DNA from 4 places in the Streptomyces sp. NPDC047917 genome. Region 1 is predicted to be linked to each of the others. Evidence: riboswitches for the same ligand, from Rfam matches in the RefSeq annotation. Region 1 holds a riboswitch; each other region holds the start of a gene.

Region 1 (4,661 bases):
GGTTGCAGACCGCCGTCTCGCCGTCGTCGGTGACTTCGAGGATCTCGGTGCACAGATTCGACGAGTGGACGACGCTGCCCGGCTCGGCGGTCTGGTTCGCGGTCCGGTTGGAGGCGTCCTTGAACGTCATCCAGCCCTGGCCGGTCTGCGCGAGGGTGCGCATCATCCGGCCGTACAGCTCGCGCGCCGGCATCGACTTGCGGGCCAGGCCCCTGGCCTCGGCCGCCCGGTACGCGGCGTCGAACTCGTCGCCCCACAGGTCGACCAGCCCGGGCACGTCGGCGGGCGAGAACAGCGACCAGTCGCCGTCCGCGTCGACCCGGCGCATGAACTCGTCCGGGATCCAGTGCGCCAGGTTGAGGTTGTGGGTACGCCGCTGGTCCTCACCCGTGTTGTCGCGCAGCTCCAGGAACTCCTCGATGTCCGCGTGCCAGGTCTCCAGGTAGATGGCGGCGGCGCCCTTGCGGCGGCCCCCCTGGTTGACCGCGGCGACGGAGGCGTCGAGCGTCTTCAGGAACGGCACGATGCCGTTGGAGTGCCCGTTGGTGCCCCGGATCAGCGAACCGCGGGAGCGGATGCGGGAGTACGACAGACCGATGCCGCCCGCGTGCTTCGAGAGCCGCGCCACCTGGTGGTAGCGGTCGTAGATCGAGTCGAGCTCGTCCAGCGGGGAGTCCAGCAGGTAGCAGGAGGACATCTGCGGGTGCCGGGTACCGGAGTTGAAGAGGGTGGGGGAGGACGGCAGGTAGTCGAGCCGGCTCATCAGCCCGTACAGCGCCGCCACCTCGTCCACGGCCCGCTGCGACTCGTCCTCGGCCAGCCCGGCCGCGACCCGCAGCATGAAGTGCTGGGGCGTCTCGACGACCTGACGGGTGTGCGGGTGGCGCAGCAGGTACCGGCTGTGCAGGGTCCGCAGCCCGAAGTAGCCGAAGCGGTCGTCCGCGCCGTCGGCGAGCGAGCGTGCCACCAGCGCGTCGAGGGCGGCCGCGTGGGTGGCGACGAACGCGGCGGTACGGTCCGCGATCAGGCCCTCGCGGTGGCCGACGGCGACCGAGGCGGAGAAGGAGACCGCGCCCTGGCCGGCCGCCTCGTCCGCGATGGCGAGGGTCAGCAGCCGGGCGGCGAGCCGGGAGTAGGCGGGGTCCTCGGAGATCAGCCCCGCGGCGGCCTCGGTCGCCAGCGACCGCAGCTCGGCCTCGTCCGCGCGGGCGCTGCGGCCACGCAGCGCGGCGGCGGCGACCCGGCCGGGGTCGGTGTCGGGCAGATCGGCGGTCAGGTCGGTCAGGGTCCGCAGCAGTGCGGTTCCCGGTCCGTCCTGTGCGGCGGCCTCGGACTCGGCTGCTGCGGACACGGCGACTGAAGCCGGATCGGCTGGCGCGATGGTCACGTGGTGCTCTCCCTCGCTCGGCTCGGGGCCGGCGGGGAACGGGGCAGCCCTGCGCGAGCACACCCGGGACAGGGCAGCACTCCGCACGGCGTCCACCGGCCCAACCGCGAGGCCCGGACGTCTGGGCATCCGGTTCGGTCGAGCCGGATGCGCTGCCGGCAGGTCATCGGACTGACTCGGGGGTGCACAAAAGCGCACTGAATACACCGTTGCGGGACAGTTCCGGATTCGCACCGGATTCCCCTGCGGCGACAGCGAGGACGAGCATACATGTGGGGGCTGCCCGATGAGGCAGCCCCCACATGTTGTGTCGTGCGTTCGAGTCGGGCCCACAGAACGGGCCGTGCGGCCCGTTCCCGGACCGTCCGGCCGGATCACGCCGACGGCCCGCCGCGCCCCGTTGCAGGGGGCTCGACGGGCCGCCGGAAGGCCGTGGGCGACGGTCGTCAGTGGCCGCCCGGAGCCCCCGCGGTGGCCGGCGGGAGCTCGGTGGCGACACCCGGGTCGCCCGCGTCGGCGGTGTAGTCGGACGGGGCGGTCTCGTCGATCCCGGCGGGTGCCTTCAGGGCGTTCAGGACGAAGGTCAGCACCACCGCCACGACCACGTTCAGCACGAACGCGGTGAGTCCGATGTAGCCGATCTCGCCGATCCCCGGGATCTCCTTGGACGAGCCGCCGAAGTGCGCCTGGGTCGGGCTGGCGACCCCGTACGCGGCCACCGTCCCGTACACCATGCCGACCGCCCAGCCCGCGAGCAGCGCCCAGCGGTGGAACCAGCGGGTGAACAGGCCGCCGACCAGGGCCGGCATGGTCTGGAGGATCCAGATGCCGCCGAGCAGCTGGAAGTTGATCGCGACCGTCTTGTCCATGGTGAGGACGAAGGCCAGCGCGCCGACCTTGACCAGCAGCGACACCAGCTTGGAGACCTTGGTCTCCTGCTCCGGGGTCGCGTCCGGCTTCAGGAAGTCCTTGTAGATGTTGCGGGTGAACAGGTTGGCCGCGGCGATCGACATGATCGCGGCGGGCACCAGCGCGCCGATGCCGATGGCGGCGAACGCGACGCCCGCGAACCAGTCCGGGAACATGTTCTCGAACAGCTGCGGAATGGCCAGCTGGCCGTTGTCCACCTTGATCCCGGCGGCGATGGCCATGAAGCCGAGCAGCGCCAGCAGACCCAGCATCAGCGAATACAGCGGCAGGATCGTGGTGTTGCGCCGGATCACGTTGCGGCTGCGGCTGGAGAGCGTCGCCGTGATCGAGTGCGGGTACATGAACAGCGCCAGCGCCGAGCCCAGTGCCAGGGTGGCGTAACCCCAGTGGCCCGCCTCGCCCGGCGCGAGTCCGGCCACCGGTTTGCCGGCCGCCGCGTTCTTCTGCGAGAACGCCTCGCCGGCCTTGGCGAAGATGTCGTCGAAGCCGCCGAGCTTGATCGGGATGTAGATGATCGCCACCGCGATGACCAGGTAGATCAGCCCGTCCTTGACGAAGGCGATCAGCGCGGGCGCGCGCAGCCCGGACGAGTAGGTGTACGCGGCGAGCACCGCGAACGCGATCAGCAGCGGCAGGTCCTTGACGAACCAGTGGGTGTTCTCGCCGCCGCCGACGCCCATCACGTCCAGCACCGCCTGGATCCCGACCAGTTGGAGCGCGATGTACGGCATCGTGGCGAGGATGCCGGTGATCGCGACCGCCAGCGACAGGCCCTTCGAGCCGAACCGCCCGCGGACGAAGTCCGAGGTGGTGACGTACCCGTGCTTGTGCGAGACCGACCACAGCCGCGGCAGGAAGGTGAAGATCAGCGGGTACACGAGGATCGTGTACGGCACGGCGAAGAAGCCCGCCGCGCCCGCGGTGTAGATCAGCGCGGGCACGGCGACGAAGGTGTACGCGGTGTACAGGTCGCCGCCGAGCAGGAACCAGGTGACCCAGGTGCCGAAGGACCGTCCGCCCAGGCCCCATTCGTCGAGGCTGGCCTCGTTCTCGGCCTTGCGCCAGCGCGCGGCCAGGAAGCCCATGACCGTGACGGCCACGAAGAAGAAGATGAAGACGCCGAGCGCGACGCCGTTCACGCCGTCCTTCATGCCGACGCACCCCCCTTGCGGGCGCGCTGGTCACGCTGCCACAGCTTGTACGCGGTCATCGTGAGCGCGGTGGAGATCAGCACCCAGAGCATCTGGTACCAGTAGAAGAACGGAATACCGATGAAGGTGGGGTCCACCTTCGCGTACGAACTCACCCAGAGCATCGCCACGAACGGCGCGACGAGACAGAGGGCGATGACCACCCGCACCGGTGTGACGGTGGGTGGTTTTCCTTCTGGTTCTGCTGGCATGTGGCGACTCCGTCCCCTCGCTGAGCACCTTGTAATGCGCAGGAAATCTAGGGGAGGCTTCCGGTCACCGTCACCCCCTGTCCGCATTGCGGTCCGGCAACGGTCGGCCAGGTGGGTATCCGTGCTCGAAATCCGGCCGGACATACGATGGTCGGTCCGTACCAAGACACGCGAAAGGCCCCCGCGGAGCGATGCGTTCCGCGGGGGCCGACCGGTGGTGCGGACTCAGTCCGTGGGCCGCTTCAGCCGCGCCACGAACTTGTACCGGTCGCCGCGGTAGACCGAGCGCACCCACTCCACCGGTTCGCCCTGGCCGTCGATCGAGTGCCGGGAGAGCATCAGCATCGGCAGGCCCACGTCCGTACCGAGCAGTCCGGCCTCGCGCGGCGTGGCCAGCGAGGTCTCGATGGTCTCCTCCGCCTCGGCCAGCCGGACGTCGTACACCTCCGCCAGCGCGGTGTAGAGGGAGGTGTACTTCACCAGCGAACGGCGCAGCGCCGGAAAGCGTTTGGCCGAAAGATGGGTGGTCTCGATCGCCATCGGCTCGCCGCTGGCGAGCCGCAGCCGCTCGATCCGCAGCACCCGGCCGCCCGCGGTGATGTCGAGCAGCCCCGCGAGGGTGTCGTCGGCCGTCACGTAGCCGATGTCCAGCAGCTGGGACGTCGGCTCCAGGCCCTGGGCGCGCATGTCCTCGGTGTACGAGGTCAGTTGCAGCGCCTGTGAGACCTTCGGCTTGGCCACGAAGGTGCCCTTGCCCTGGATGCGTTCCAGCCGGCCCTCGACGACCAGCTCCTGGAGCGCCTGGCGCACGGTGGTGCGCGAGGTGTCGAACTCGGCGGCCAGGGTCCGCTCCGGCGGCACGGGAGTGCCCGGCGGCATGGTGTCCGTCATGTCGAGCAGATGTCGCTTCAGCCGGTAGTACTTCGGGACGCGTGCCGTCCG
Region 2 (4,661 bases), on a different contig from region 1:
TTCGTCGCGGCGCTGGAGCGTCCACGCAGGCTCGTCATCATGGTGAAGGCGGGCGATCCCACCGATGCGGTGATCCAGGAGTTCGCCCCTCTCCTGGAAGAGGGCGATGTCATCATCGACGGCGGCAACGCCCACTTCGAGGACACCCGCCGACGGGAGAAGCAACTGCGCGAGCGGGGCATCCACTTCGTCGGCACCGGCATCTCCGGCGGCGAGGAAGGCGCGCTCGACGGACCGAGCATCATGCCGGGCGGCAGCAAGGAGTCCTACGACTCGCTCGGACCGATGCTGGAGAAGATCTCCGCGAAGGCCAAGGACGGCGCGCCGTGCGTCACGCACATCGGTCCGGACGGCGCCGGGCACTTCGTGAAGATGACGCACAACGGCATCGAGTACGCGGACATGCAGCTCATCGGCGAGGCCTACCAGTTGCTTCGCGACGTGGCCGGATACTCCCCCGCGCAGATCGCGGACATCTTCCGCGTATGGAACACCGGGCGCCTGGACTCGTACCTCATCGAGATCACGGCAGAGGTGCTCTCCCATGTCGACGCGGCGACCGGAAAGCCCTTCGTGGATGTCGTGCTCGACCGGGCGGAGCAGAAGGGCACCGGCCGTTGGACCGTGCAGGTCGCCCTCGACCTGGGCGTTCCTGTCTCCTCCATCGCCGAGGCCGTGTTCGCCCGCTCCGTCTCCGGCCACGCCGCCCTCCGTGACGCCTCACGCCACCTCGCCGGACCGACCGCCCGCAAGCTCGGTGAGGACGAGGCGGCGGCATTCGCCGACCAGGTCGAGCAGGCACTGTATGCCTCGAAGATCGTCGCCTACACCCAGGGCTTCCACGAGATCGCGGCGGGCAGCGAGCAATACGACTGGGACATCGATCTCGGCAGAGTCGCCTCGATCTGGCGCGGCGGATGCATCATCCGGGCCGCGTTCCTCGACAGGATCACCAGCGCCTACGAGGCCCAGCCCCGGATGGCGAGCCTCCTGTCCGACAAGAGCTTCGCCGGAGAGATCGCCGCCGCACAGGACGACTGGCGCACCGTGATCGCCACCGCCGCGACCCAGGGCGTCCCCACCCCCGCCTTCGCCGCCGCCCTCGCCTACTACGACTCCCTGCGCGCCGGACGCCTTCCCGCCGCCCTCACCCAGGGCCAGCGCGACTACTTCGGCGCGCACACCTACCACCGCGTCGACCGCGACGGCACCTTCCACACCCTCTGGGGCGGTGACAGAACCGAGGTCGAGAGCTGACCGGTACCCGCAGAGCCGATGGCGGGGCGGGCGACCCTCCTGGTCCGGGCGAAACCTGCCCGCAGGGCCGGTCGTCGTCGCGGACGTCGGCGTCCGGGGCCGCCCGGGGCGGCCACCGCAAGGGGCATGATCCGCGCAATTCGCGGTCTGACAGAATGGCCTTTGAAATCTCAGGCGACGCGCGTCAGGAAACCGGTGTGAATCCGGTACGGTCCCGCCACTGTGACCGGGCTGCACACAGCCCGGAAGCCAGATACTGACCGCGCCGCCTTCTCGTACAACCAGGGGACGAGGACATCCCCCGGAAAGGCTCGGCCATGCCCCCGATACGCCGTGTACCCCTCGCGCTCATACCCCTGCTTCTACTGCCGCTCACCGGCTGCGGAACCGGTGGCGAGAGCAGGGCAGAGGCCGCACCGGCCGCCGACGGTTTCCCCTACACCGTCACCAATTGCGGTACGAGGACGACCTTCGACGCCCCGCCGAAGCGGGTCGTCACCATGAACCAGCACGTCACCGAGATCATGCTGGCCCTCGGGCTCCAGGACCGGCTGGCCGGGACCGCCTACCTGGACGACAGCATCCTGCCGGAGTACCGGTCCGCGTACGACGGCACCAAGGTGCTCGCGAAGGAGTACCCCTCCAAGGAGGTACTCCTCGGCGCCAACCCCGACTTCGTCTACGGCGGGTACGCCAGCGCCTTCGACAAGGCGAAGGGCCAGGACCGGGCGGGGCTCCAGAAGGACGGCATCAACACCCGGCTGAACATCGAGAACTGCACCAGGGGCAGGGTCGGCGTCGATCAGCTCGCCACCGAGATCACCCAGGTGGCCAGGGTCTTCGGCGTACCGGAGCGCGGCAGGAAGCTGATCGCCGACGAACGACGGAAGATCACGACGGTCGGGACGGAGCTCAAGGGCTCCGCACATCCCTCGGTGTTCGTGTACGACTCCGGCGAAAGTTCCGCTTTCACGGCGGGCGGCAAGGGCATCGGCAACGAGATCGTCCGGCTCGCCGGGGGACGGAACGTCTTCGCGGACCTCGACGCCACCTTCGGCGACGTGTCCTGGGAGCAGGTCATCAAGCGCAAGCCCGAAGTGGTCGTGATCTACGACTACGGAGGCACCACGGTCGAGGCCAAGAAGAAGCGGCTGCTGAACGACCCGGCACTCGCGGACGTGCCGGCGATCAAGAACAAGAAGTTCGCGGTACTCCCGCTGTCCTCGGCCGTGCTCGGTGTCCGGGTCGCCGACGCCGTACAGGACCTGGCCGGGCAGCTGCACCCCGGCACACTGTGAGCGCGGGGCCCGCCAGCCCCGGCCCCCAGTCCGTCCTCCGCTCGGCCCCCGTCGTGACCGGCGCCCTCGTGGTGCTGCTGCTCGCGGCGGTGGTGGCCGGACTGGTGCTCGGCCCGGTACGGATTCCGCCGGGAGAGGTGTTGCGTACGCTCCTGGGCGGTGAACGCTCCGGCGCGTTCCCCACGATCGTGTGGGAGGTACGGCTGCCCAGGGTGCTGCTCGGGGCCGTCGTCGGCGCCGGGCTGGCCCTGTCGGGCGCGGTGCTCCAGGCGCTGGTGCGCAACCCGCTGGCCGATCCGTTCCTGCTGGGCGCCTCGTCCGGGGCATCGGCGGGCGCCGCCATGGTGATCGTGCTGGGGGTCGGCGCCGGGGTGGCCACCGACGTGGCGCTGCCCGTCGCAGCGTTCGCCGGGTCCATGGCCGCGCTGGTCGCCGTCTACGCGATGGCCCGGCGCGGCGGCACCATGACGACGGGCCGGCTGATTCTGGCCGGGGTGGCGATCCAGTACGTGCTGTCCGCGTTCACCAGCCTGATCCTGGTGCTGTCCTCGCGGGCCGAGCATGTGCGGGCGATCCTGTTCTGGACCCTGGGCGGCCTGGGCGGCGCCCGCTGGGACCAACTGGCGCTGCCCGCGGTGGTACTGGGCGTCGGTGCCGTACTCCTGATCAGCCTGGCCCGTCCGCTGGATCTGCTGCTGACCGGGGAGGAAGGGGCCCGCAGCCTCGGTCTGGACCCCGGCCGTTTCCGGGGCGGGGTCTTCGTGCTGGTGTCGCTGATCATCGGCGTGCTGGTCGCCTACAGCGGGGCGATCGGCTTCGTCGGCCTGATGGTTCCGCACGCCGCCCGGCTGATCGTCGGCGCGTCCCACCGCAGGCTGCTGCCGGTGACGGCGCTGGGCGGGGCGGTCTTCCTGCTGCTGGCCGATCTGCTGGCGCGGACCGTGGCAGCCCCGGAAGAGATTCCGGCCGGGGTGGTCACCGCCCTGGTGGGCGGCCCGTTCTTCCTCTGGCTGCTGCGCCGCTCCAGCCGTACCGAAGGGATCACCGGATGAGCCCGGCACCGCCCCCGACGGCGCTCGCCGCCGACGGGATCAGCTACGAGGTGGCCGGCCGTACCCTGCTCGACGCGGTCACCCTGGACGCCTCCCCCGGCGAGACGGTCGGCCTGGTCGGGCCGAACGGCAGCGGCAAGACCACCTTCCTGCGCTGTGTGTACGGTGCCCTGCGCCCCGCGGCGGGTCGGGTCCTGCTGGACGGAGCGGACGCCGCGGCGCTCAGTACGAAGGAACGGGCCCGCCGCGTCGCCGTCGTTCCTCAGGACAGCCCCGGCACCTTCGGCCTGACCGTACGTCAGATCGTGGCGATGGGCCGAAGCCCGCACAAACGGTTCTGGGAGCAGGACGACGCCGAAGACGCCCGACGCATCGACCGGGCGCTCCAGCGTGTCGGCGCGGCGCCCCTGGCCGGCCGGCGGTTCGAGGAGCTGTCCGGCGGGGAACGGCAACGGGCCCTGATCGCCCGCGCCCTGGTCCAGGAACCGGGGCTGCTGGCGCTCGACGAACCCACGAACCATCTGGACGTCCGCTACCAGCTGGAGGTCCTCGGCCTGGTGCGGACCCTGGGCACCACCAATCTGCTGGTGCTGCACGACCTCAATCTGGCTGCCTCCTACTGCGACCGGCTTTTCGTCCTCAGCGCCGGACGACTGGTGGCGTCCGGTTCCCCGCACGCGGTACTGACGGAAGAACTGCTGGCCGAGGTCTACGGGATACGGTCCCGGATCGGCGTCCATCCGGTCACCGGCTCCCCCAACGTCGTCTACCTCCCGCTGTCATGAGCGACGACGCCTCCCCCGTCTGGACACCGTTGCCGCACGGACCACGCTGGCAGGTCACCGAGGGCGAACCCCCCGCGAGCGAAGCAGGGCAGTGGCTGGCGGCCGGCCGACTGGCCGATCCGGCGAGCGAGGAGCTGGCCACGCTGCTGGAGCGCGAACGCACGAGCAGCGGCCACCGCAGCGGCCATGCGACCGCCCTGACCCTGATGGCGGTGTACGCGGGCCGGGTCACTGCCGCCGCCGTGCTCCACTGGGCGCTGCACGACGAG
Region 3 (4,661 bases), on a different contig from region 1:
AGGGCAGCCCCGGTGGCGCGCCCGACTCGACGAGCCGCAGCAACGCGTCGGTGTCCGCGTGTTCCTCGACGAGATCGCCGAGGCGGTCGAGCTGCTCCTCGCGCAGCGCCGCGAAACAGGTGTCCGGAGCGGGGACGAAACGCCGGCCGGCGCCCCGTGCCACCTCGGTCAGGAAGCGGCGGCGGAACTCGTCGCTCTCCAGCGAGCCGTGCCAGTGGGTGCCCCATACGGCGCCGACCCGGCAGCCGTCGAGGAACGGTTCTCCGCCGAGCACCTCCGCCACGCCGTGGTGGATCTCGTACCCCTCGACCGGCGCGCCGAGCGCCTCGCCGACGGGCCGGGCCAGGGTCTTCTCGCGGGCGAAGCGGATACGTACGGGCAGCAGCCCCAGGCCGTCGACGTGACCGGCCCGGGACTCGACCTCGTCCTCGATGTGCTCGCCCAGGAGCTGGAATCCGCCGCAGATGCCGAGGACCGGCCGGCCCTCCGCCACCCGCCGCACCAGCGCGTCGGCGAGGCCCCGTTCGCGCAGCCAGGCCAGCGCCCGCACGGTGCCCCGGGTTCCCGGCACCACGACCAGGTCGGCGTCGGACAGCTCCTCGGCCCGGTCCACGAACCTGACGACGACACCGGGCTCGGCGGCCAGCGCGTCCACATCGGTGAAGTTCGACATCAGCGGCACCGCGCACACCGCGACCCGCAGCACGTCCTCGCCGTGCGGCGGGGCGACGACCGACTCGCGCACGGCTCCCCGCAGCGAGACCCGCAGCCCGTCCTCCTCGTCGATGCCGAGGCCGTGGGCGAAGGGCAGCACCCCGTACGTCGGCCTGCCGGTGAGGTCCCGCAGCATCTCCAGGCCCGGCTCCAGCAGCGAGACGTCGCCGCGGAACTTGTTGACGAGATAGCCGGCGATCAGCGACTGGTCCTCGGCGGCGAGCAGCGCCGTCGTGCCGAAGAACGAGGCGAAGACCCCGCCGCGGTCGATGTCGCCGACGACCACCACCGGGAAGCGCGCCGCCCGCGCGATGCCCATGTTGACGATGTCCGTGCGCCGCAGATTGATCTCGGCGGGGCTGCCCGCGCCCTCGCAGATCACCGCGTCGTACGTGGACCGGAGCTGTTCCAGGCAGTCCACGACTGTGGAGAGCAGCGCCTCCTGCCTGCCCCCGTGGTAGCCGCGGGCGCTCATCTCGCCGACCGGTTTACCCATCAGGACGACCTGGCTGGAGCGGTCGCTGCCCGGCTTGAGCAGGACCGGGTTCATCAGGGCCGACGGCTCCACGCGGGCCGCCTGGGCCTGCATGGCCTGGGCGCGCCCGATCTCGGCGCCCTCGCGGGTGACGAACGAGTTGAGCGACATGTTCTGCGCCTTGAAGGGCGCCACCTTCACGCCCCGGCGCACGAGCCAGCGGCAGATGCCTGCCGTGACGACGCTCTTGCCCGCGTCGGAAGTGGTACCGGCGACCAGCAGCCCGCCGCTCATGCGTCTCTCCGTCCTGCGGTGCGAGGCCCCGCCACGTTCGTCCCGGTGGTCCGGCGCCCGGCGAGCCGACGTGCGGCGAGGGCCGCGCCGAGCCGCCCCGCCACGCAGACGCCCAGCGCCAGCGCGCTCACCCGGCGCGACAGCCGCACCGCGCGCTCGATGTCCGCGCTCTCCACGGCCCGGCCCGTCTCCCCGTTGAGCACCGGGCGGTGCTCGACCCGGCCGCCGTACGCGAGGGTGCCGCCGAGCCGTACGCCGAGCGCACCCGCGAACGAGGCCTCCACCGGGCCTGCGTTGGGGCTCGGGTGCTCGGCGGCGTCGGCCCGCCAGGCCCGGACCGCGCCGCGCGGCCGCCCCCCGGCCGCCACGGCGAGCAGCGCCGTGAGCCGGGCCCCCGGCCAGCCGGCGAGGTCGTCGAGGCGGGCCGAGGCCCAGCCGTAGCGCAGATGCCGGGGCGAACGGTGCCCGACCATCGCGTCCAGGGTGTTGACGGCCCGGAACCCGGCCAGCCCGGGAACCCCGGCCAGCGCGCCCCACACCAGCGCGCCGACGACGGCGTCCGAGGTGTTCTCCGCCACGGACTCCACCACGGCGCGGGCGATCTGCGGGCCGTCCAGGGAGTGCGGGTCGCGGCCGCACAGATGCGGCAGCCGCTCGCGGGCCAGTTCGATGTCACCGGCGGCCAGGGCTCCGCCGATGGCCCGCGCCTCACGCCCCAGGGACGTGCCGCCGACGACGGACCAGGTGACGGCGGCGGTCAGCGCCACGGAGGCGGCGGGGCTGCGGCGCACGGCGCGGGTGATCAGCGCGGCACCACCCGCGGCGCCTCCGGCGCAGACGAGAGTGTGCAGCGCGCCCCGGCCACGGTGGTCGCGCCACAGCAGGCGCTCGACGTCCGCCGCGGCCCGCCCGAACGCGGCGACCGGGTGTCCCCTGCGGGGGTCACCGAGCAGCAGATCGCCGATCAGGCCGGCCGTGGCGCCGTACGCGAAGATGCGGTCGGCTCGCACGGTTCAGCCGGCCGTCGCGCCTCGGCGGACCTTCGTACAGGCGGCTCTCGTCGAGAGCGCCGAAACAGCGGACGCACGGCAGCCAGGCATGGCGATATGTCCTCACTCAGGGTCCGCGCCCTGGTTCGACGTGACCGGCGACGAGAGTCTCCTGGCTCCCGGATCCGCGGTACCCCCGGCCTTCCAGCCCGCTCGTGCGAGCCGTGACTTCCGGTGTTGGGGGACCGCTCCCCGGTGACAGTGGCGGGACCGCGCCGGATTCGCACCGGCTTCCTCTGCTGTCGCCGTAATTGGCTCCGGCAGTCCACCACGCTCCGCGAACGCCCGTCAACCTGCCGTTGACCTGCGACGGTGCAGTGTGCTGATACCCACATCGGGCCGGACACCGAGGTGTCCGGCCCGACGGGGGAGCGTGCGCGGGAGCGGCTCAGGCGACGATCAGATAGATCCCGTACGCGACGGCCGCCGCGCACAGCCCGAAGCAGACGTACGCGCCGGCGCGGGCCAGCAGCAGCGAGCCGCCGGAGCCGCCCTGCGCCGCCGGTTCCGGCTGCTTGGAGAGGCCGACGATGCCCAGGGTGAAGAGGCCCACCAGCGCGACGGTGACAACGAGGGAGACGCCGAATACGGAGCCGAGGGCTGCCCAGTCGATGTTCATGCTGAATCCTTAGACGGCCTTGGACGGCCGGCCTGGCGGCCGGCTCAGACGGTGGCGGGTCGCGCCGGGTCCTGGGTGGTTCCGGCCGGGGCCGGAATGGTGGTCATGAGGTTCTGGGACGGTGCCTGCACCGCGGCCGCCGTGGGCGGCGGGCTGACGGCGGCGATGGCCGTGGTGACGACGCCCGCCGGTTCGACGCCGGCGGCCGAGGGCGCGACGTCGTCGTGGCCGACCGGCTTGCGGCGCGACAGGAGCCAGATCGCACCGGAGCCCAGGACCAGCAGCGCCGCCACGACGACGACACCCCAGGTGCCCTGCTTGGTGAGGAGCTCCGCGCCCGCGCCGACCAGACCGGCGGCGGGCAGGGTCAGACCCCAGGCGACGAACATCCGGGTGGCGGTGGACCAGCGGACCACACCGCCCTGCCGGCCGAGGCCCGCGCCCATCACGGCTCCGGAGCAGGACTGGGTGGTGGAGAGGGAGAAGCCGAGGTGCGAGGAGGCCAGGATGACCGTGGCCGCACTGGTCTGGGCGGCGAAGCCCTGCGGCGGCTTGAGGTCGGTGAGGCCGCTGCCCATGGTGCGGATGATGCGCCAGCCGCCCAGGTAGGTGCCGAGCGCGATGGCCGTGCCGGCGGCGACGATGACCCAGACCGGCGGGTTGGCGCCCGGGTGCAGGACGCCGCCGGTGACCAGGGCCAGGGTGATGATGCCCATGGTCTTCTGCGCGTCGTTGGTGCCGTGGGCGAGCGAGACCAGTCCGGCCGAGGCGATCTGGCCGGCCCGGTAGCCCTTGGCGGTGGCCTTCTGCTGGGCTTCGTCGCGCACCCTGCCGCCGATCCGGTACGTCAGCCGGGTGGCCAGCAGCGCGGCCAGACCGGCGACGATCGGGGCGGCGACCGCGGGAAGCAGCACCTTGGTGACGACGGTGCCGCCGTTGACGGAGGACCAGCCGGCCGACATCACGGCCGCGCCGATCAGGCCGCCGAACAGGGCGTGCGACGAGCTGGACGGCAGCCCGACCAGCCATGTCAGCAGATTCCACAGAATGGCGCCGACGAGTGCCGCGAAGATGACTTCTGTCCGCAGCCCGTCCTCGTTGATGATCCCGCCGGAGATCGTCTTGGCGACCTCCACCGACAGGAACGCGCCGACGAGATTGAGAACGGCGGACATGGCCACCGCGGTCTTCGGTCTGAGTGCACCGGTCGAGATGGTGGTCGCCATCGCGTTCGCGGTGTCGTGGAAACCGTTCGTGAAATCGAACACTAGAGCTGTCACGATCACAATCGCGAGTAGCAGCGTGATGTGTTCCATTTACCCAGGCAATCGTTCGACGTCATTGGCACGTGGACCGTAGGCAACCTGGATGAACGGAAGATGAACTGGGTAGGGCGCTGGGGTGTTCCAAAGCGGAGCTCAGGCATTCCGCTTGTCCTGGGGGCAGGCGTGGCCCGGCTCTCCCGCGGTGCGGGGCTGTGTCCGACCCCATACCCGTCCGCCTCCGCGGC
Region 4 (4,661 bases), on a different contig from region 1:
ACCCAGCCTGGCCCCGTGCACCGCCTGCTCGTCCGGCGCCACCGCACTGTCCGTCGCCCGCGACCTGCTGGTCACCGGGCAGTGCGACATCGCGATCGCCGGTGCCACCGAGTCGATCGTCTACCCGGCCGCCATGGCCGCGTTCGCCAGGTCCGGGGCGGGAGCCCGGCGCGACGGCGACCTGGCCGGACTGTGCCGGCCCTTCGCGGCCGACCGGGCCGGCCTGGTCATGGGCGAGGGCGCGGCCGTCATGGTGCTGGAACGGACGGACGACGCCCGGGCCCGGGACGCGGCCCCACGGGCGCTGCTCGCCGGCACCGGAGCCACCACCGACGCCCACCACCCCATCAGCCCGCATCCGTCGGGCGTGGTCGCCCAGGCGGCGGTGGAGGCCGCGCTGCGCGACGCGGGCTGGGCGGCCGAGGACGTCGAGCACGTCAACGCGCACGGCACGGCGACCCCGGTCAACGACGCCACCGAGGCCGCCCTGATCGCCCGGGTCTACCCGCACCGGCCACCCGTCACCGCGCCCAAGGGCGTACTGGGGCACTGCATGGGAGCGGCCGGAGCGATCGAGGCCGGACTCACCGTCCTCACGCTCCAGCGCGGAGTCGTACCACCGATCGCCAACCTGGACGCCCCGGCGCCCGAGTTCGACATCGACTGCGTCACCGAGCGACCTCTGCGGCGGCCCATCAGGCGCGCCGTCAGCCATTCCTTCGGATTCGGCGGCCACAACGCCGTACTCGCTCTTCAGCGTCCCTGAGAGCCGTTCCGCAGGCAGCAGGCAGGTGGTGCGACGGGAAAACAGCCCGGCGTACCACCGGCCACACCGGCCGTGAGCTGCACAGAGGCGCGTGATAGCTTGCCGGGGCCAGTCAAACTCCACCTAGGGGTCAGGGAATCCGGTGCGAATCCGGAACTGACGCGCAGCGGTGAGGGGGACGGGCGGGGCCACAGCCACTGGGAGCACCCTCGGGTGCCCGGGAAGGCGCTCCGTCCGGACGAACCCGAGTCCGAAGACCTGCTGGCATCCGCGACCCGGCACCGGGCCGCGGGACTCCGTACCACGGGCTCCGCGCATGAGCCCAGAGACGCAGAGGGACTCCGTGCCGTCCATAGCCAGCCCCGTCCGCACCGTCGCCCTGCTGTCCGCGGGACTGGTCCTGCTGACCGCCTGCGGAGGCGGAGCCGGTGACACCACCGCGAAACCGGGCCGCGCGGACGGATATCCGGTGACGCTGAAGAACTGCGGCCGTACCGTCACCGTCGACGCCGCGCCGCGCCGCGCCGTCTCGGTGGACCAGGGATCCACGGAGATCCTTCTCTCCCTCGGCCTCGCCGACCGGATGGCCGCCACCGCGACCTGGACCGACCCGGTGATGAAGGGCCTGGAGAAGGCCAACGACGAGGTGCCCAGGATCGCGGACAACCGGCCCTCCTCGGAGAAGGTCCTCGACCGCGAACCGGACTTCGTCAGCGCCTCGTTCGAATCGACACTCGCCAAGGGCGGCGTCGCACCCCGCGAACAGTTCGAATCGCTCGGCGTCCCCACCTATGTCTCGCCCGCCGACTGCGCCGGCAAGGACAACAGCGGCGGCGGCGACGGAGCCCGCACCGCACCGCTCACCATGGACAGCGTCTACGGCGAAGTGCGCGACCTGGCCAAGGTGTTCGGCGTACCGGAGCGCGGCGACTCGCTCGTGGCCGCACTGCGCGAACGGGTGAAGAAGGCGACCGAGGGCATCGACGCCTCCGGCACCACCCTCCTGTACTGGTTCTCCGACTCCAAGGCCCCCTACCTGGCGGGCTGCTGCGGAGCCCCCGGAATCATCACCGGAGAACTCGGCGCGAAGAACGTCTTCGACGACACCCACGAGGAATGGCCCCAGATCAGCTGGGAGACCGTCGCGGACCGCAACCCCGACGTCCTGGTCATCGGCGACCTGACCCGTAAGGCCCAGACCGCCGAGAGCGCCGCGAAGAAGATCGAGTTCCTGGAGTCCAACCCCGCCACGAAGAACATGGACGCCGTCAGGCACAAGCGGTACGTCCTGTTGAGCGGCCAGGCCATGAACCCGTCCGTCCGGACGGTCGAGGGCGTCGAACGTGTCGCCGCCGGACTGCGCGGGTTCGGGCTCGCGCGGTGACGCCGACCGAACGCGGCACGACGGTGACCGCGCCACCGGCCGTCGTCGCACCGGTGGGCGTCACGAAGGGCGTACGACGGCTGCGCGGCGGGGTCCTGTGGGCCTGCGGCCTCGCGCTGCTCCTCGGCTCCGTCGCGGTCGCCGTCACCATCGGACCCGCCCGCATCTCGGTGGGCGACGTCTGGTCCGCGGTGGCCGCCCACCTCGGCGGGGGCCAGTCGCGGCTCTCCCCTATCCGGGACGGCATCATCTGGAACCTGCGCATGCCGCGCACCCTGCTCGCCGCGGTGTGCGGCGCCGGGCTCGCGGTCTGCGGCACCGTCATGCAGTCCCTGCTCCGCAACCCGCTCGCCGACCCGTTCGTCCTCGGCGTCTCCTCCGGCGCGTCCACCGGCGCGGTCGTGGTCGTCGTCCTCGGTGTCGGCGGGGGAGCCTTGTCGATCTCGACCGGCGCGTTCATCGGGGCGCTGTGCTCGTTCGCCCTGGTGCTGCTGCTCAGCCACACCCTGGGCGGCACGACGGACCGGGTGGTGCTCTCCGGTGTCGCGGCCATGCAGCTGTTCTCCGCGCTCACCTCCTTCGTCGTGATGACCGCCGCCGACGCGGAGCAGACCCGCGGGGTGCTGTTCTGGCTGCTCGGCTCGCTCAGCGGGGTCGGCTGGACCGATGTGTGGGTCTGCGCCGCCGTGCTCGCCGTGACCCTGCTGATCTGCCTGGGCCACGCCCGTACGCTCGACGCCTTCGCGTTCGGCCAGGACGCCGCCGCCACCCTCGGCGTCGATGTCGCGCGTACCCGGATCGTGCTGCTGTGCACGACCGCGCTGCTGACCGCCGCGCTGGTCAGCTCGGCCGGTGCCATCGGCTTCGTCGGTCTGGTGCTGCCGCACGCCGCCCGTGCCCTCGCCGGTTCCGGCCACCGGCGGCTGCTGCCGGTGACGGCGCTGGCCGGGGCGGTGTTCCTGGTCTGGGTCGACACGCTCGCCAGGACCGTGCTCGACCCGCAGGAGGTGCCCGTGGGCGTGGTCACCGCACTGATCGGGGTGCCCGCGTTCGTCCTGGTCCTGTACCGCACCCGGAGGACCTCATGACGGACGCGGCGGGCGCGGGACTGCGTGCCGAACGGGTCAGCCGGACGGCGGGCGGCCGCCTCGTCCTCGACGGGATCGACCTCGCGCCGCGGCCCGGCGCCACCGTGGGGCTGATCGGACCGAACGGATCCGGCAAGTCGACCCTGCTGCGGGTGCTGGCGGGAGTCCTGGCCCCGGAGACCGGCGTGGTCACCCTCGACGGACTGCGGCTCACCGAGATCGGCCGCCGCACCGTCGCCCGGCGCGTCGCAATGGTCGACCAGCACGCCGTCACCCAGGTCGAGCTCAGCGTGCTGGACGTGGTGCGGCTCGGCCGAATCCCGCACCGCAGGGCCTGGTCGGCGCCGGACGGGGCGGACGAGGAAGCGGTACGCGAAGCGCTCGCCCGGACCGGTCTCACCGACCGCGGCGACCAGTCCTGGCACACCCTCTCCGGGGGCGAGCGCCAACGCGTCCAGATCGCGCGTGCGCTCGCCCAGCAGCCGCGGGAGCTGCTGCTCGACGAGCCGACGAACCACCTCGACATCCAGCACCAGCTGGAGCTCCTCGCGCTGATCGCCTCACTGCCGCTGACCGGTGTGATCGCCCTGCACGACCTCAACCTGGCGGCGATGTTCTGCGACCGGATCGCGGTGCTGAAGAAGGGGCGGGTGGTGGCCGCCGGCACCCCCTCGGAAGTGATCACCGAGGAGCTGATCGCGGACGTCTACCGGGTCGCGGCCCACGTCACGCCGGACGGCCCGGACGGGCGGCCCTCGGTGCGGTTCCTGCCGGGGCGGCCGGTGGGGACACAGCGGTCGGTGGGGTCGTAACGGCTGGTGGGGACGCGCCGAATGGGGGGTCCTAGCGGCCGGTGGGGACGTAGCGGCTGGTGGCGGCGCAGCCCGTTGTCGGCGACGCGGCTTCCGGCCGGGGAGCGGCCGGCTCCTCGTGGCGGGGGCCGCGACGCCGAGCGGGCGGACCCGGCACTGCGTGGCGTGGGTCCGCCCGTTCTTTCCGGGTGCGGCGGCTCGCCGCGGTGCGTGAGGTGGAGTGGGCCCGGCGGGTCAGCGGCGGCGTCCTCCGCCGAGGCCGCCCCCGATGTCCTTGCCGCCCATGTCCTTCCCGGCGATGCCGGTGTCGTCCGCGTAGTCGATCTGCTCCTTGCGGAGTTCGGCGGAGACCTCCTTCTGCTCGGTCACCTTCTTGGTCTCCATCCGCACCCGCTCGACGGCCACGGTCTCCTTGCGGGAGGTCGGGCGTTCCGCGTGCAGGGTGACCTCGACGTCCTGTTCGCGGATGGCGGCACGCTCCCCGGGCTTGTCGCCGGGCTGGAGCGGTTCGCGGATCAGCCGCACCTCCTCGTGCGTCACCGGGACGGTCCTGGTGACGTTCTCGGTGACGACGTACTTGTGCAGCCGGGCCGTTCCGCTCTCGTACTGCT

The links. Region 1 has a riboswitch for cobalamin ahead of ACGF8B_RS05585 (ribonucleoside-diphosphate reductase subunit alpha). Riboswitches for the same ligand answer to the same signal wherever they lie in the genome.
Region 2: linked by a shared signal. The riboswitch ahead of ACGF8B_RS11570 (ABC transporter substrate-binding protein) and the one ahead of ACGF8B_RS05585 (ribonucleoside-diphosphate reductase subunit alpha) in region 1 are both predicted to bind cobalamin.
Region 3: linked by a shared signal. The riboswitch ahead of ACGF8B_RS13110 (cobalamin biosynthesis protein) and the one ahead of ACGF8B_RS05585 (ribonucleoside-diphosphate reductase subunit alpha) in region 1 are both predicted to bind cobalamin.
Region 4: linked by a shared signal. The riboswitch ahead of ACGF8B_RS32005 (ABC transporter substrate-binding protein) and the one ahead of ACGF8B_RS05585 (ribonucleoside-diphosphate reductase subunit alpha) in region 1 are both predicted to bind cobalamin.

What each region holds. Positions count from the first base shown of each region.
Region 1 covers NZ_JBIDCA010000002.1:422,439-427,099, forward strand. The annotation lists gene ACGF8B_RS05585 (ribonucleoside-diphosphate reductase subunit alpha) at 1-1,387, opposite strand, end outside; cobalamin riboswitch at 1,527-1,668, opposite strand; gene mctP (monocarboxylate uptake permease MctP) at 1,834-3,468, opposite strand; gene ACGF8B_RS05595 (DUF3311 domain-containing protein) at 3,465-3,719, opposite strand; gene ACGF8B_RS05600 (GntR family transcriptional regulator) at 3,945-4,661, opposite strand, start outside.
Region 2 covers NZ_JBIDCA010000004.1:402,387-407,047, forward strand. The annotation lists gene gndA (NADP-dependent phosphogluconate dehydrogenase) at 1-1,257, shown strand, start outside; cobalamin riboswitch at 1,384-1,537, shown strand; gene ACGF8B_RS11570 (ABC transporter substrate-binding protein) at 1,575-2,555, shown strand; gene ACGF8B_RS11575 (FecCD family ABC transporter permease) at 2,609-3,607, shown strand; gene ACGF8B_RS11580 (ABC transporter ATP-binding protein) at 3,604-4,392, shown strand; gene ACGF8B_RS11585 ((2Fe-2S)-binding protein) at 4,389-4,661, shown strand, end outside.
Region 3 covers NZ_JBIDCA010000005.1:61,334-65,994, reverse strand. The annotation lists gene ACGF8B_RS13115 (cobyric acid synthase) at 1-1,483, opposite strand, end outside; gene ACGF8B_RS13110 (cobalamin biosynthesis protein) at 1,480-2,493, opposite strand; cobalamin riboswitch at 2,638-2,770, opposite strand; gene ACGF8B_RS13105 (hypothetical protein) at 2,921-3,151, opposite strand; gene ACGF8B_RS13100 (anion permease) at 3,196-4,467, opposite strand.
Region 4 covers NZ_JBIDCA010000014.1:194,627-199,287, forward strand. The annotation lists gene ACGF8B_RS32000 (beta-ketoacyl-[acyl-carrier-protein] synthase family protein) at 1-766, shown strand, start outside; cobalamin riboswitch at 859-1,047, shown strand; gene ACGF8B_RS32005 (ABC transporter substrate-binding protein) at 1,083-2,150, shown strand; gene ACGF8B_RS32010 (FecCD family ABC transporter permease) at 2,147-3,238, shown strand; gene ACGF8B_RS32015 (ABC transporter ATP-binding protein) at 3,235-4,050, shown strand; gene ACGF8B_RS32020 (PRC and DUF2382 domain-containing protein) at 4,285-4,661, opposite strand, start outside.